2 regions of the Micromonospora sp. PRAS1 genome follow, and region 1 is predicted to be linked to the other one. Evidence: riboswitches for the same ligand, from Rfam matches in the RefSeq annotation. Region 1 holds a riboswitch; the other holds the start of a gene.
What was found. Region 1 has a riboswitch for thiamine pyrophosphate ahead of thiE (thiamine phosphate synthase). Riboswitches for the same ligand answer to the same signal wherever they lie in the genome.

Region 1 (3,403 bases):
GATGCCGATCCGGAACGGGTTGCGCAGGCCCATCGCGTAGATCTCCGGCCGGGTCCGGGCGGTTCCCGGGGCGAACAGGTTCCCCGCCGGAATCGTGTACGTCCCGTCGGCCTGGGGCCGGATCCGGAGCACCTTCCCGCGCAGGTCGTTTGTGTTGCCGGCGGTTCGCTGCGCGTCGTAGTCCGCCCGGCCGGAGCGCTCGTCCAGCGGGCTGTATCCGCTGGACTCGAAGGGATTGGTGTTGTCTCCCGTGGCCAGGTACAGGTTGCCGGCGGAGTCGAAGACCATCGACCCGCCCATGTGGCAGCAGGTGTTGCGCTGGGTGGGCACCTGTAGGACGACCCGTTCGCTCGACGGGTTGATCGTGTCACCGGTGACGGTGAACCGGGACAGGTGATTGCGGGACCCGCCCGCGCTCGGGGCGTAGTAGAGCCAGATCCATCCGTTGCTGGCGAAGTTCGGGTCGAGCCGGATGCCGAGGAGACCGTCCTCGTTGCCGGCGAAGACACTCAGCCGCAGCGCGGTGACGGTCTGGCCGGTGTCCGGCTTGATGATCTGCACCCGGCCGTCCCGCTCGATGTAGAAGACCCGACCGTCTTCGGCTATGTCCAGTTCCATCGGATTGCTGGTGTTGCTGTCCAGCGTCACCTTCTCGAAGCTGGCGGCCCGGCCGGCGCCGCAGTCGGCGTGCACCACCCCGGCTGCGGTCTGGATGCCACCGAGCAGGTGCTGGAGGAAGGCGGCGTCGGCGAAGGATTCCTGGGTGTGCCCGCCACCGGTGTACCAGGACCGGCCACCGTCGTAGTTCTGGCACCAGGCGATCGGATGGTCGTGCCCCATCGCACCGCTGCCCGGGTTGTAGGAGCGTTCGTCGAGGGAGGCCAGCACCTGCACCTGACGGGAGCGGGGGTTGGTGCGGAAGTTGTACCACTCGTCGTAGCGGGACCACCGGTCCGGCAGGTGCCGGGTCGACTCGTGGGAGCGGTCCTCGACCTTGACCGTGGCCGTCTGGTTGGCCGGGTGGCTGTTGAAGTAGGCACCGACGAGTTGGCCGTACCAGGCCCAGTCGTACTCGGTGTCGGAGGCGGCGTGCACACCGACGTACCCGCCACCGGCACGTACATAGCGCTCAAAGGCCGTCTGTTGGCTGGCGTTGAGCACGTCACCGGTGGTCGACAACCAGATGACCGCCTTGAACCTGGCCAGGTTGGTGTCGGTGAAGGCGGCACCGTCCTCGGTGGTGACGACGGTGAACCCGTTCGCCGCACCGAGTTGCTGGATCGCGCGGATGCCGGCGGGGATCGAGTCGTGCCGGAACCCGGCGGTCTTGGAGAAGACCAGGACGGAGTACGGCTCCGCGTCCGCCGCGGCGACCGGGGCGGTACGGCTGGCGGCCTGGGCAGGACTGGCGGCCTGGACGGGGCTGGCGGCCTGGGCGAGGCTGACGGCCTCGGCGGTACGGCTGGCGGCCTGGGCGAGGCTGACGGCCTGGGCGGTACGGCTGGCGGCCTGGGCCGGTGTGGCGGTGAGGACGAGTACGAGGGCGAGTAGCGCCACGGTCACTGGGGCGAGCGTTGCTCGCCCACGACGGGGTCGGGGCACGGGGTTCTCCTCTGTCGAGGGCAGCAGGTCGGAGTGGGCGGCGGTGGTCACTCCGCGTCGGTCCGAGCGCTCATACCTGACGGGCGAGGTCTTGGTGGCGAGAAGCCGATCCGATCATTTAATTTGCGTACGTCGATTAGTTTCGGGCAAGACGCACCCTTGTAACGTTTGGGTAACGAGCTGCTTTATAAATTGGTGTAAGTCGTTGCATGTCGGTGTCTTTTTTCGGTCGCCAAGCCATGAAAAGCCGGGATGCATCGGCTGGACCCGGTCCCTCCGACCCTGCCGGACGGGGGTTGGCGCGGCCGGCGAAACGACGTACGGTGTCACCCAACGAACCCACGGGAGCCCGGTGCACCGGGCTGAGAGGGGGGCTGTGAGCCCCCGACCGTCGAACCTGATCCGGGTAATGCCGGCGCAGGGAGGAGTGTTGCCGTGCCGTCCCTGGGACGACTGCATCTGATCACCGACACCCGACCCGGGCGGGATCCGCTGACCGTGCTGCGGGCCGTGCTTCCGGTGGCCCACACCGAGCTTGTCGTCCAGGTCCGGGTCGAGGACACCGCGACCGACCGGCAGGCGTACGACCTGGCCCGGCAGGTGGTCGGGCTCTGCACGCCGTACGGGGTGACCTGCCTGGTCAACGACCGTCTGCACGTGGCGCTGGCGGCGGGCGCGGCGGGCGGCCACGTCGGCGCCGACGACCTGCCGGTGGCGGCGGCGCGACTGGTGCTCGGCCCGACCGCCGTGCTCGGCGCGACCGCGCGGGAACCGGGATCGGCCGTCGCGGCGGTCGACGCCGGAGCGAGCTACCTGGGCGTGGGGCCCTGTCACGCCACCACCACAAAGGACGGGTTGCCGCCGGCGATCGGCGTGGCCGGTGTCCGGGCGGTGGCCGAGGCGGTGAACGTGCCGGTGGTCGCGATCGGCGGCGTGACGGCGCAGGACGTGCCGGCGCTGCGAGCCGCCGGGGCGTACGGGGTGGCGGTGGTCGGGGCGCTCTCCGGTGCCGCCGATCCGGCCCGCGCCGCCGCCGAGTTGCTCCGGGGGCTCTCGTGTTAACAAGGGGCCCTTCCTCTACCGCAGGCGTTAACAAGGGGCCCTTCCTTGCACCTGATGTGGTGGTGGTGGGGGCGGGGCCGGTGGGGCTGGCGATCGCGTGGCGGTGTGCACAGCGAGGGCTGCGCGTCGTCGTGCGCGATCCCGCCCCCGGGTCGGGCGCGTCGCACGTCGCGGCCGGGATGCTGGCGCCGGTGGCCGAGGCGTACTTCGGTGAGCGGGAGTTGACCGGGCTGCTCACCGAGTCCGCCGCGCGCTGGCCGGGCTTCGCCGCCGAGCTGACCGAGGCGACCGGCACCGACCTCGGGTACCGGACCGAGGGCACCCTGATGGTCGGTCTCACCGCCGACGACCTGGCCGAGGCGCGCCGACTCTGGGCGTACCAGCAGGGGTTGGGGTTGCCGGTGACGCCGCTGCGCCCCTCCCAGCTGCGGGAGCGCGAACCGGCGCTGGCGCCCAGGGTGCGTGGCGGTGCGCTCGCCGCCACCGACCACCAGGTGGACCCGCGCCGGCTGGTGCCGGCGCTGCGGCTCGCCGCCGAGCGGGCCGGTGCGGTGCTGGTGCCCGAGCCGGTCCGGAATCTGGCCCACGTGGCGGCCGGGGTGACCGTGGTCGCGGCCGGCTGCGGCGCCGCCGCCCTCACCGGGCTGCCGGTCCGTCCGGTGAAGGGCCAGGTGTTGCGGCTGCGGGCACCGGATGGCGGTCCGCCGGGCTTCCGGCACGTCATCCGGGGGTACGCCGA
Region 2 (3,403 bases), on a different contig from region 1:
GTCGAAGACGGTGCCGGTGACGAACTGGTGCTCGGGATCCTGGAAGACCGAACCGATCCGGCGGGCCAGCGCCGGGGCGGGCCAGCGGTGCGGGGGAGTGCCGGCGTCCGGGCCGGCCAACTCGCGGCTCGCGGTGACCCGGCCGGTGACCGGCTTGAGCAGTCCGCCGAGGAGCAGGGCGAGGGTGGACTTGCCGGCACCGTTGCGGCCGAGTACGGCGAGCGCCTCGCCGGCGCGTACCTGGAGGTCGGTTTCGGCAAGCCGGGGCGGCAGGCCGAGCCCTTCGGCGGTGAGCAGCACGTCGCCGGCGGGTGCCACGGCCGGCCGGGGCGGCACGGGGCGGCCGGGTACCCAGACACCCTCGTCGGCGAGCGCGTCGCCGTACCTGCCGAAGACCAACTCCGGCGTGCCGTCCGCGCGGACACCGCCCCCGGGCTCCAGCACGATCACCCGGTCGACCAGCGGCAGCGCCTCGGCGACCCGGTGTTCGACCAGGATGAGCGTGGTGTCGTCGGCGAGCGCACCGGCGACCGCCGAGCGGACCAGAGCGGCGCCGGCCGGGTCGAGATTTGCCGTCGGTTCGTCGAGCAGCAGCAACCCGGGGCGTAGCGCGAGCACCCCGGCCAGCGCGAGGCGCTGCTGCTCGCCGCCGGAGAGCGCCGCGGTGGGCCGGTTTCGGTGGTACGGGAAGCCGACCCGGGTCAGGGCCTGGTCCACCCGGGGCCAGATCTGTCCGGCCGGTGTGCCCCGGTTCTCCAGCCCGAACGCGACGTCGTCGCCGCACCGGGCCATCACCAGCTGGGTTTCCGGATCCTGGAAGACGATGCCGACGCGCTCCCGGGCCTCCTGCGGCGGCAGGCCGTCGACCTCGATCGTGCCCTCCTGCTCACCGGAATCCTCCGGCAGCAGTCCGGCCAGCGCCGCCAGCAGCGTGCTCTTGCCCGCCCCGGAGGGCCCGAGGAGGAGTATCCGCTCACCGCGCTCCACCCGCAGGTCCACGCCGCGCATCGCCCAGGCCCGCCGCCCCGCGTGCCGCCACCCGAACCCCCGCAACCAAACCCCACCCACCCGAGCCCCCCTCTCCCCGTACCGCCCCGCCCGCCCCTCGCCGTCCGACCGCCGCGCTGATCAAGAAGCTTGCGTCCGGCGACCGCAGGCCGGCCGACGCAAACCTCTTGATCAGCAGGGTTGGGGTCAGACGAGGGCGCGGTCGCGGCCGGCCGGGAAGCGGTCCAGGACGCCGGTGCCGGCCAGGGCGCGGGTCAGGTAGTAGCCGCCGGCGCCGGCGATGACGGTGGCACTGACGACGGTGATCAACGCGTACGGGATGCGGTAGGTCGCGAGGTCGCGCCCGGCGTTCCAGTAGATGAAGTCGAAGAGCGCGGCGCCGACGCCGGTCGCCGCACCGGCGAGCAGCGCGGTCGGCAGGCGGAACGAGCGGTACCGGAAGGCGGCGAAGGCCAGCTCGGCGCCGATGCCCTGGGCCAGGCCCTGGAGGATCACCAGGCTCGCCCACTGGCTGCCGAGCAGTGCCGAGACGATCGCGGCGAGCAACTCGCAGTAGAGCGCCGCGCCCGGCTTGCGGATCACCAGAGCGCCGAGTACGGCCGGCACCAGCCAGACGCCGTAGATCAGCGTCTGGGCGGGCGGGAAGAAGGCGAACGCCGCGTCGGTGGCGGACCACACCAGGCCCCAGGCCCAGAAGATGACGCCGAAGGCGACCGCGATCACCGAGGCGACCACGATGTCGATGGTGCGCCAGCGGTTGCTGTCGGTGGTTGGCACGATGATTGCTCCCAGTCCAGTGTCGAACCAGGCAAGACGCACGCCCGGCCCGGCGGACGCCGGACTGTGGCGGGCTGGAGGTGGACCGAACTCCCTGCGCTGGCATTACCCAGATCAGGTACGGAGGGTCTGCGGGCGGACCCGCACTCTCAGCGCTGTGCGCTCCCCTGTCGGAGGTGAAGTTGTCTCGCCGACGCTAGCACCTCCCGAGATCGACGGACAATGTGATCTCCACAGGTCAACCGGGCTGTACGCGGGCCTGGCCGACGGAAGGCGGATCGCACACGAGCGTGGCGACCTGTCGATGGACCGGCCTGTGCCGGTAGTCTCAGGCCGCTGCTCCGCCACCGGTCGGGCGGCACAGTGCAAAGGCCCGCCACCGGCGGGCCCGCAGAGCGCGAAGACCCCGCGCCAACGGCAGCGAACCCGCAGAGCGCCGAGACCCGCGACAGCAGAGCGCCGAGACCCGCGACAAACAGCAGCGGCACCAGCCCGAGGGACGACAGGTGAGCACAGGCACTGACCACGCCGCACCGGAAGGTGGGCCGGAGGAGCATCCGGCCGGCGGGGTGGATCTGGCGGGTCGGCCGGAGCCGTCCGGCGAGCCGGGTCCCCGGCGGTGGCTCGGCGACCGGATCGGCTCCGTGGAGGTGCTGGCGGCGCTGCTGATCCTGCTGATCATCTTCCGGGATCCGCTGGCCGCCGCGCTGGACACCCCCCGGTTGCAGACCTGGACCACGGTCTTCGTCTCGATCATGGTGCAGGCGGTGCCGTTCCTCGTCTTCGGGGTGCTGCTCTCCGCCGTGATCGCGGTCTTCGTACCCCGGTCGTTCTGGGCGCGGGCGCTGCCCCGGCACCCGGCCCTCGCCGTGCCGGCGGCCAGCGCGGCCGGGGTGGTGCTGCCCGGCTGCGAGTGCGGCTCGGTGCCGATCGCCGGCTCGCTGATCCGTCGGGGCGTCACCCCGGCCGCCGCGTTGGCCTTCCTGCTCGCCGCCCCGGCGGTGAACCCGATCGTGCTTACCGCCACCGCGGTCGCTTTCCCGAACAATCCCGAGATGGTCCTCGCCCGTGGCCTCGCCAGCCTGGTCGTCGCCATGGTCATGGGGTGGCTCTGGTTGCGGCTCGGGCGTACCGAGTGGATCAGGATGCCACGCCGGCCGGAGCTGGACGACGTCTCCCGGGGCCGGGCCTTCTGGTCCGCCGTCCGGCATGACGTGACGCACGCCGGTGGCTTCCTGGTGCTCGGCGCGATGGCCGCCGCCTGCATCAACGTGCTGGTACCGGAGCGGTGGTTGCAGACCCTCGCCGACAACGCCTGGCTGTCGATCCTGGCGCTGGCGCTGCTCGCCGTACTGCTCTCGCTCTGCTCGGAGGCGGACGCCTTCGTCGCGGCCTCGCTGTCGCAGTTCTCCCTCACGTCCCGACTGGTCTTCCTGGTGGTGGGGCCGATGGTCGACCTCAAGCTGATCGCGATGCAGGCCGGTGTCTTCGGCCGACGCTTCGCCCTCCGGTTCGCGCCGACCACCTTTGCGGTGGCCCTGCTGGTCGCGGTCGGCACCGGGGCGGTGCTGCTGTGAACCGGCAGGCGCAGGCGGTGGTCCTGCTCTTGCTCGGCGGC

Region 2: another riboswitch for thiamine pyrophosphate. It lies ahead of AC507J_RS22785 (ECF transporter S component); the one in region 1 lies ahead of thiE (thiamine phosphate synthase).

Annotation. Positions count from the first base shown of each region.
Region 1 is NZ_JCANNB010000014.1:75,669-79,071, reverse strand. Features, by position in the region: gene AC507J_RS15610 (ThuA domain-containing protein) at 1-1,602, opposite strand, end outside; TPP riboswitch at 1,934-2,043, shown strand; gene thiE (thiamine phosphate synthase) at 2,038-2,664, shown strand; gene thiO (glycine oxidase ThiO) at 2,658-3,403, shown strand, end outside.
Region 2 is NZ_JCANNB010000027.1:21,339-24,741, reverse strand. Features, by position in the region: gene AC507J_RS22790 (ABC transporter ATP-binding protein) at 1-1,068, opposite strand, end outside; gene AC507J_RS22785 (ECF transporter S component) at 1,195-1,791, opposite strand; TPP riboswitch at 1,859-1,964, opposite strand; gene AC507J_RS22780 (permease) at 2,361-3,362, shown strand; gene AC507J_RS22775 (TIGR03943 family putative permease subunit) at 3,359-3,403, shown strand, end outside.